Regions from separate parts of the Arthrobacter sp. STN4 genome, predicted to be linked through region 2. Evidence: predicted binding sites of a transcription regulator. Region 2 holds the regulator's gene; each other region holds the start of a gene.

Region 1 (3,240 bases), on a different contig from region 2:
GATCATGTGTGCGAATTCGTGGAGAACTATGAATTGGAGCTGCAAAGTTGACTTTGGCGGGGCATACACGACGACGTCTCGGTGCGGGTGGGACAGCCAGAACCCGCAGAGGTCATCCCCGCGCAGGGTGGGCAGCTCCATAATGGTGATGGGCTTGCCGCGCTTTGCTTCCAGCCAGGATTGGATGCTTTGCAGGTCTGGATGGGCCCCAAGTTTGAGTCGGCGATTGGCTTCACGGGCTTGGTGGTGTAGCGCCCGGCTCGTCACTGTAGTGCCTTCCAGTGGCCGCGTGGCCTCCTTGACGGTCTCCTGCCATTGTGGACATGGACGGATTCGTCAGTCTCGGTTCGTACTCGGTTCGTGAGCGACTTTTCGGCGGCAAATAGTAGCGCCTGGAACCTGAATCTGGCTTTTGAAGCGACCTTCTGGCGTTTGTTCATGCGTGAGACCCATCAGCCTGTCAGCGGTAGTGGAGAATCGCTGTTTAGATCATGTTAAATCCGGTCGACGCAGATGACTAGCGTTGGATGGTCAGGTTACTGGCCGTTTGTTGCTTTCCCCATGGCCAAATACGCTCGCAATCCCGATTCACCACGACGCATGAGGGCGGCGTGAGCGAATGTAAATACTGGCGAGGCAACGGGGCTGAGCATGGTCATCCAGCGGCTGGTGGGTCGGACGCGCCATTCGATGTCCATTTGGGTGTGTCCGTTGTCGAGCGGTGAGAGGATTACGCGGCCTTCGCCGGCCAGGTCTCCGCCGGCGTCAAAGACGACCTCGCGGGGGCTCTCAACGTGGGTGGGGTGGTAGGAAACCGCCAGCGAGTAGCCCAGCGAGGCCTTGAATTTCAGCGTGGCTGTGGTTGCAAGAAGTAGTTCCTCGTTTGACGTACCAGCTTGTGGGGACCGCTGCAGCGGCTTGGCGTAAGTACAGCCCGGCCACCAATCGGGCCATGACATGTTCGGATCCGCGATGACGTCCCAGACTTCCTGGTGGGTATTGGCGAAGGTCCAGGACGAGGAGAGGTCATAGAGGCGAGCAGTCATGGGGAAATTGTTGCACAAGGCCATGAAGCGTGACCATGCGCCGATGAATATGAAGCAGGGATGGTTGAGGGCTCGGGTGATGATCGTCCGCTTGTGCGCACTCGAACCTGCCTTTGTCAGGGGTTGGGCCTACACTCGGGATATCGAACTTTATTGCTAGTAAGTGGTGTGTAATGGATCATATATCGAATATTTGTTTAGTAGAATACGCGGCTCCTGCCTTGCATCCACTACTCGCCCCTGTCCTTGTAGCGGCCGGCTATCCGTCACCGGCCCAGGACTATTTCGATGGCAGGATCAACCTCAATGAGCACCTGATCAAGGATGTCACCAGCACGTACATTGTGCGGGTGTCCGGGCATTCCATGGAGGGTGCAGGCATCAGTGACGGGGATGAGTTGATCGTGAACCGGGCCCTTGAACCCAGGGACGGGTCCGTCGTGGTGGCAGTCATTGATGGTGAGCTCACCATCAAGCGACTGCGCCTCCTGCCGGGGGGAGTGGTGCTCCAGGCCGAGAACCCGGACTACCCGGACATCCGTGTCAGCGACCCTCGGTCGTTGACAATCTGGGGTGTCGCCCAGACCTGCCTCCACCACCTTTAGTGAGACCTGCTGCTGATGCGTATCCGGACGGCGGAGTACAAGGGGCCGGCACTCATGCCGGGTAGTGACTATATCGCCCATGTGGACGTGAACAGTTTCTATGCCAGTGCCGAGCGGGCCTTTGACCCTTCCCTGGAGGGCAAGCCGCTAATCGTGCTTTCCAACAACGACGGCTGCGCCGTGACCAGGAGTACCGAGGCGAAGGCTCTTGGCATCCAGATGGGTGATCCGTGGTTCAAGATCAAGCACCTCGCATCTGATGCGATTCCGCCTGAGCGGCGGCTGGTCGCCCGATCGAGCAATTATGAGTTGTATGGGGACGTCAGCGACCGCGTCATGGTCCTTTTGGGGCGCTATAGCGCCTGGGTGGAGGTGTACTCGATCGATGAGGCCTTCCTGGGCGTCAACGGAACTGCGGCGGAGATGCTCGCCCTGGGCCGGGGCATCAAGGACGCGGTGCGCCGCCACGTGGGTGTGCCGGTGTGTGTGGGGATCGCGGGCACGAAGGGGTTGGCGAAGTTGGCGAACAAGTGGGCGAAGCATAATGCGCCCTTTGGGGGTGTGTGCCATTGGGAATCGATTCCCGAGGCCGAGCGTGAGGCGCTGATGTCCAGGTTGTCCGTGGTGGAGTTGTGGGGTGTGGCCGGCCGGTTGACGAAGCGGTTGAACGCGATGGGCATTAGGTCGGTGCTGGATTTGAAGAACGCCAATCCGGTCCTGATCCGTGATCGGTTCTCGGTGGTGTTGATGCGCACCGTGCTGGAGTTGCAGGGCATCCGGTGCATCCCGATGGAGGAGGAACGCATCGGCCGGGAGCAGTTGATCTTCAGCCGGTCCTTCTCGACCCCGATCACCAGCCATGCGGCTATGCGCCAGGTCATGGGCTTGTACGCGCAGCAGGCCAGTGCACGGCTGGCCAAGCACCAGCTGCAGGCGAAAGTGCTGACCGCCTTCGCTGCGACGTCGCACTACAACCCGGCCGACACGTCCTTCCCGTCGGTGTGTGTTCCCCTGCCGATGCCCACGGCCGATCCGGTGTTGCTGGCCAGGGCCGCCCATGCGCTGCCGCCGCGGACGGTGGAGGGGGTGAAGTATGTGCGGGCCGGGATCATGGTCACCGACCTGCGCCCGACCGGCAACCAGGCGACGTTGAAGCTGTTTGAGAACCGGCACGAGGAACGCGGCATTGGCCAGCTGCTCGAGGAGGTCTCCAAGAAGCACGGGCGGGGAAGTATTGGCCTGGGTGCCGGGGGCATCAGGGGCGGGCCGGACTGGACGATGAAGCGTGAGATGCTCTCACCGCGCTATACGACGCATTGGGAGGAGTTGCCCGTGGCCAGGGCCTCATGAACCGGTGGGGTGTACCAGTTCGGGCCCGTTGCCGGTGAGCGGGCCGACCTGGTAAAACTCCAACGCCTCGGCCACCGGGGTGGCGGCGGCGACGGCGGCGTCGACCAGGGACTGGTCGCCGTCCTGGCCGGCGTCCAGCCATTCGTCCCAAAAGCTTGGTGGCAGGGTCACGGGTGTGCGGTCGTGCAATTGGCTGACCTCGCCGACGGCGGCTCGGGTCAGGATTGTGGCGGTCAGTG
Region 2 (3,240 bases):
GTGGTGCGGCTGCGGGAATGGGCCGGGACTACGGAAACCGGCGACCGCGACGAACTCCTGCCCGGCGTCACGGACAAGGCCTGGCGACAGGTCTCGGTCACGTCAATGGAATGCCTCGGGGCACAGAAATGCCCGCTGGCCGAAGTGTGCTTTTCCGAGCTGGCCCGTGCCAAGGGCGGCGAAGCGGACATCGTGGTCACCAACCACGCCATGCTCGCCATCAGCGCCTTCGAGGGCATTGCCGTGCTGCCCGACTACGACGTCGTGGTGGTGGACGAGGCCCATGAGCTCCAGGACCGTGTCACGGGCGCCGTGACCGGCCAGCTGTCCGTGCAAATGGTGCAGGCCGCCGCGTCCAGCACGCGCAAGCATACCGGTGTGTCGGTGGAGGCGCTCCATGGTGCGGCCACGGCCCTGGACATGGCATTTTCGGGCATGCCCAGCGGGCTGCTGCCCAATGGACTCAACGACGAACACGCCGCAGCCATTGAACAGTTGCGTGATGCGGCCCGCGTGGCGCTGTCCGACTCCAAGCCGGACGGCAACGCGGCAGCCGACGGCGGGCGGTCGATCGCCAGGTCCCGGCTCAACCTGATCTTTGACCTGTGCGAACGGCTGCTCACCGCCAGGGATTCCCGCGAAGTGGTGTGGACCTCCCGCACCGGGACCTTCGCTCCCGGCAAGGGCTACCAGAAGGCCGACGAGAGCGAACCCCCCGTCATCAACATTGCCCCCCTTAGCGTGGCCGGCAAGCTCCGCGAGGGCCTGTTCGCGGACCACACGGTCGTGCTGACCTCGGCCACGCTGGCCATCGGTTCATCGTTCCAAGCCACGGCCGGGGGGCTGGGGCTGCTGGGCGCCAATGCACCGTCCTGGACCGGCGCCGACGTCGGCTCGCCCTTTGACTACCCCAAGCAGGGCATGCTGTACGTGGCTTCGCACCTGGCCAAGCCGGGCTTTGGCAATTCCCCCGAACAGCTGTCCGAGTTGGAGGCCCTCATCAGCGCCGCGGGCGGCGGCACGCTGGCCTTGTTCTCCTCGCGGCGGGCTGCGGAGGACGCGGCGGAAAAGCTGCGGAAAAAGCTCAAGGTCAAGATCCTCTGCCAGGGCGACTCGTCCATGGCCGGACTGATCAAGGAATTTTCGGACGAGCCGGACAGCTGCCTGTTTGGCACCATGTCCCTCTGGCAGGGCGTGGACGTCCAAGGCGCCTCGTGCCGGCTCGTGGTCATCGACAGGATTCCGTTTCCACGACCGGACGATCCCCTTGTCACGGCACGGGCCAGGGCCGTGGCCCAAAGCGGCGGTGACGGGTTCATTGCCATCTCCGCCACGCACGCTGCCATCCGGCTGGCACAGGGCGTGGGGCGGCTGATCCGTTCCAGCAGCGACCGCGGCGTGGTTGCCGTCCTGGACTCCCGCCTGGCGAACGCCGGCTATGGCGGCTTCCTCCGTGCCGCGCTGCCGCCCTTCTGGTCCACCAAGGACCGAGCCGTAGCCCTCGCCGCGCTGCAGAGGCTTTCCGGCAAGTAGCCGCCGGCGCCAGCGGGCCCGGCATTTTTCCGTCGGCTCTCCGACGCCGCGGCCCCGGGCGGCCTTGGCGCCTCCTTACGCCTCCGACAAAAAATGTCGGCTCCGGGCTTGCCTACAGGCTGCGGAGGACGGAGACGACCTTGCCCATGACGGTGGCTTCGTCGCCGAGGATGGGCTCGTAGCGCGTGTTCTGCGGCAGCAGCCACGTGTGGCCGTCGCGCTGGCGGAACGTCTTGACTGTCGCCTCGTCGTCCAACAGCGCCGCAACGATGTCGCCGTTGTCGGCCATGTTCTGGCGCCGGACCACCACCCAGTCGCCGTCACAGATGGCCGCATCAATCATGGAATCGCCGGCTACCTTCAGCATGAACAATTCGCCGCTGCCCACGATCTGGCGGGGGAGCGGCATGATGTCATCGACCATCTGGTCCGCCAGGATGGGCCCGCCGGCCGCAATCCGTCCCACGAGGGGAACAAAGGCGGTGTCCGAGGCACTGCTCAGTTGGGCAAAGTTCAGCCCGTTCGAGCTGCGGACCTGGTCCGGGTCGTTGACGCCCTCAATGGACACGGTGCCGTTGTCAATGACCAGCGGGATGAGCACCTCCATGGCGCGGGGGCGCTTGGGGTCGCGGCGCAGGTATCCGTGCCGTTCGAGCTGAATCAGCTGGTGGGTCACGCTGGACAGGCTGGCCAGGCCCACGTTGTCGCCAATTTCCCGCATGGACGGCGGGTATCCCTTGTCGGCAATGGAGCGCTGGATGCATTCGAGAATCTTCTTCTGCCGCACCGTAAGCCCCTTCATTCCTGCCCTGCTGGGGGCCTGCGGGATTCGATGCGGAGGTTCCGGTAGCGCCATGGTCCTTCGATCCTTTCTGGGGATGCAGCCAATAATGTCAGTGCCTGCTGGTGGACTGCTCTTGTTGGCGAATCCTTTCCCTCAAGATTAAGCCCGATATCGACGAATTTCAAACATTTGTTCTATCGAGTCTTGGCAAGCGTCGTCAATAGATGCTAAAACTAAGAGAACAAGGATAGAACATACGTTCTATCGAACATATTGTGCATGGAAGTCGTCTCCAGTCAGGTGTTTGCGGTCCTCCCCGAGGGGTGGCCGCCAAGGTGGCGGGGTCCCTGCGAAAGGAATGAAGTCATGAGTGCATTGGTGATTTCCCGCCCGGGCCCGGCCGTGGCCGCCCCCACGCCGCGTCGGGCGGGAACGGAACGTCCGACGCCCGCCACGGGGCTGCGCCTGACCCGGCGCGGACGCATGCTGCTGCTTGGCCTGCCGGCACTCGCGGTGACGGCCGTGCTGGTCTTTTCCCTGCTGGCCGTCCTGCTCGGTTCCCTGGCCAGCCCGGCCAAGGCGTCGACCCGGGATGCCGGCGCCGGCCTGGGCGGCCCTGCGGCCGTCACCGTCCTGCAGGGCGACAGCCTGTGGTCGATCGCGGCCGCCAGCGCCGGCACGCGTGACGTACGTGACGTCGTGGCTGACATTGTGTCCCTGAACAATCTCGGCAGCAGTGTCCTTCAGGCCGGACAGCGCCTGTACGTCCCGCTCCCGGAGTAGGCCACAGGGTCCCCGGGCGTCACAAGTTCGTGTCAGGCCTCCTGCCGCCTTAAACTGGTGGGATGGACCAGTTTGAACGTCTCAGCCAGTTGCCCCTTCGTGACGATTTGCGCGGCCAGCATCCCTATGGCGCGCCGCAG
Region 3 (3,240 bases), on a different contig from region 2:
GATCGGCAGCGTCCAGGCGTTCATCCAGTACTCCCGCCAGTTCAGCCAACCCATGGCGCAGATCGGCAGCATGATCAACCTGCTCCAGTCCGGCGTGGCCTCGGCCGAGCGCGTCTTTGAGCTGATCGACGCGCCGGAGCAGCGCCCGGACCACGTCCCGGCCGCCACCCTGCCGGTCGTGGCAGGCCGGGTGGTCTTTGACCATGTCAACTTCAGCTACAAGCCGGACGAACCCCTCATCCGCGACCTCTCCCTGGCGGCGGAGCCGGGGGAGACCGTGGCCATCGTCGGGCCGACGGGCGCCGGCAAGACCACGCTGGTCAACCTGCTCATGCGCTTCTATGAGATTGATTCCGGGCGGATCAGCATTGACGGCGTCAACACCGCAGAACTCACCCGCGATGAGCTGCGCCGCAAGTTCGGCATGGTGCTCCAGGACGCCTGGCTTTTTGGCGGGACCATCCGCGAAAACCTGGCGTATGGCAAGCTCGACGCAACGGAGGCGGAGATCACCGCCGCCGCGGAGGCCACGCACGTGGACCACTTTGTCCGCTCCCTCCCGGACGGCTATGACACCGTTCTCACGGACGACGGCGGCGGCCTGAGCCAGGGGCAGCGGCAGCTGATGACGATTGCCCGGGCCTGGATCGCCAACCCCGGAATCCTGATCCTGGACGAGGCCACCAGTTCCGTGGACACCCGCACCGAGGTGCTGATCCGCCAGGCCATGAACCGCCTGCGCAAGGGCCGGACCAGCTTTGTGATCGCCCACCGGCTGTCCACCATCCGCGACGCGGACCTCATCCTGGTCATGAACGACGGGCGCATCATCGAGCAGGGCACGCACGAACAACTGCTGGAGCAGCACACCTTCTACTACGATTTGTACATGTCACAATTTGGCGATCCCCTGGTGGAGGAAGTGGGCACGGCGTGAACGCCATGGACGCCATTGTGCGCAAGTGGAAACTGGACACCACCTCCTCGGTGCCGCCCTATGAACAGATCAGGATGCGCATCCTGGACCTGGCCGCCTCCGGCGCCCTGGCCGTCGGTGCCAGGCTGCCGTCGGTGCGCTCGCTCGCCACGATCCTCGGGGTGGCGGCCAACACCGTGGCCCGTTCGTACCGCGAGCTCGAACAGGCCGGCATCGTGGTGACGGCCGGCCGCAGCGGCACCGCCATCGCCTCCGGCGGGGACGTGCTCGGCGCCAAGGCGGCGGAAGCGGCGGAGGCCTATGCCGGCGTCGTGCGTGACCTCGGCATCCCCGGCCCCAAGGCCCTGGCGATTGTCATTGCCGCGCTGGAGCGCGGCTCCCGGCACTAGTCGCAAAGGCGTCGCCGGAAAGCCTGTTCGAGAAGCCTTGTTCGAACGAAGATTCGACTATACTGTTACGTGGTGCCACCGCAGCACCGCGTTGCCGACACCTGTCCGGACGCCGCGAAAAGCGAAGGAAACAATGTACCAGCCTGCCACCGTGACCCCGGAAATCAAGCGTCCCGACCTCTCCCGCCTCGTGGTGAAGGGCGCCCGGGAACACAACCTGCGCAACGTCGACCTGGACCTGCCGCGTGACGCCATGATCGTCTTTACCGGCCTGTCCGGCTCCGGCAAGTCCTCCCTGGCCTTTGACACCATCTTCGCCGAGGGCCAGCGCCGCTACGTGGAATCCCTCTCCGCCTACGCCCGGCAGTTCCTGGGCCAGGTGGACAAACCGGATGTGGATTTCATCGAGGGCCTGTCCCCGGCCGTGTCCATCGACCAAAAGTCGACGTCAAAAAATCCGCGCTCCACCGTCGGCACCATCACCGAAATTTATGACTACATGCGCCTGCTGTGGGCGCGCGTGGGCATCCCGCACTGCCCCGTGTGCGGCGAGCCCATCACCAAGCAGACACCCCAGCAGATCGTGGACCAGCTGCTGGAAATGCCCGAGGGCACCCGCTTCCAGGTGCTGGCCCCCGTGGTGCGCGACCGCAAGGGTGAGTTTGTGGAGCTGTTCCGCGAGCTGACGGCAAAGGGCTATTCGCGCGCCAAGGTGGACGGCGTGCAGGTCCAGCTCTCCGACCCGCCCCAGCTGAAGAAGACCTTCAAGCACACCATCGAGGTGGTGGTGGACCGGCTGGTGGTCAAGGACGGGATCCGCCAGCGACTCACCGACTCCGTCGAAACGGCGCTCGGCCTGGCCGAGGGCCGGGTCCTGGCCGAGCTGGTGGACCTCGGGGAGTCCGAGGACGGGCGCGTGCGGCAATTCTCGGAGAACCTCGCCTGCCCCAACGAACACCCCCTGGCCATTGACGAAATTGAGCCGCGCTCCTTTTCCTTCAACAACCCGTTCGGCGCCTGCAGCGCCTGCAGCGGCATCGGCACCAAGCTGGAGGTGGACGAGGAACTGGTGGTCCCCAACCCCTACCTCTCGCTGCGCGAAGGCGCCATCGCCCCGTGGTCGCTGGGCACGGCCACCACCGAATACTGGAACCGGCTCCTGGAAGGGCTCGCCGATGAGCTGGGCTTCTCCCTCGAGGACTCCTGGAACAAGCTCAGCACCGAATCCCGCCAGGCCATCCTCTACGGCAAGGACCACAAGGTGGTGGTCCAGTACCGGAACCGCTTTGGCCGCGAACGCAAGTACAGCACCGGCTTTGAGGGCGCCGTGCAGTACATCCAGCGCAAGCACCAGGAGACGGAGTCGGACTCCGCCCGCGACCGCTACGAAGAGTACATGCGCCAGATTCCGTGCCCGGCCTGTGGCGGTGCCCGGCTGAACCCGGCGTCGCTGTCCGTGTTGATCAACGGCAAGTCCATCGCCGAGACCTGCGCCCTGTCCATGCGCGACTGCTTCGAATTCCTCTCCACCCTGGTGCTGACGGGCCGCGAGGCACAAATCGCCAGCCAGGTCCTGAAGGAGATCCAGGCCCGGCTGAAGTTCCTGCTCGACGTGGGTCTGGAGTACCTGAACCTGGAGCGGGCTTCCGCCACCCTCTCCGGCGGCGAGGCCCAGCGCATCCGGCTGGCCACCCAGATCGGATCCGGCCTGGTCGGCGTGCTGTATGTGCTTGACGAACCGTCCATCGGGCTGCACCAACGCGACAACCGGCGGCTCATCGAGACGTTGACGCGGCTGCGGGACCTGGGCAACACGCTCATTGTGGTCGAACACGACGAGGACACCATCAACGAGGCCGACTGGATCGTGGACATCGGCCCCGGGGCCGGCGAGCACGGCGGCCGTGTGGTCCA

What was found. Region 2 encodes LexA, which represses DNA repair genes until DNA is damaged. Its sites were predicted from a motif close to TCGAACANNTGTTCGA; they were not measured.
Region 1: the regulator LexA is predicted to act here: its motif matches at 1,148-1,163, upstream of MMF96_RS07820 (LexA family protein).
Region 3: the regulator LexA is predicted to act here: its motif matches at 1,368-1,383, upstream of uvrA (excinuclease ABC subunit UvrA).

What each region holds. Positions count from the first base shown of each region.
Region 1 covers NZ_JAKZGX010000007.1:151,326-154,565, reverse strand. The annotation lists gene MMF96_RS07830 (hypothetical protein) at 1-267, opposite strand, end outside; gene MMF96_RS07825 (hypothetical protein) at 537-1,046, opposite strand; gene MMF96_RS07820 (LexA family protein) at 1,220-1,651, shown strand; gene MMF96_RS07815 (Y-family DNA polymerase) at 1,706-3,001, shown strand; gene MMF96_RS07810 (SOS response-associated peptidase) at 2,996-3,240, opposite strand, start outside.
Region 2 covers NZ_JAKZGX010000030.1:40,184-43,423, reverse strand. The annotation lists gene MMF96_RS16775 (ATP-dependent DNA helicase) at 1-1,533, shown strand, start outside; gene lexA (transcriptional repressor LexA) at 1,646-2,389, opposite strand; gene MMF96_RS16765 (LysM peptidoglycan-binding domain-containing protein) at 2,684-3,100, shown strand; gene MMF96_RS16760 (histidinol-phosphate transaminase) at 3,163-3,240, shown strand, end outside.
Region 3 covers NZ_JAKZGX010000014.1:54,743-57,982, reverse strand. The annotation lists gene MMF96_RS11680 (ABC transporter ATP-binding protein) at 1-937, shown strand, start outside; gene MMF96_RS11675 (GntR family transcriptional regulator) at 943-1,326, shown strand; gene uvrA (excinuclease ABC subunit UvrA) at 1,460-3,240, shown strand, end outside.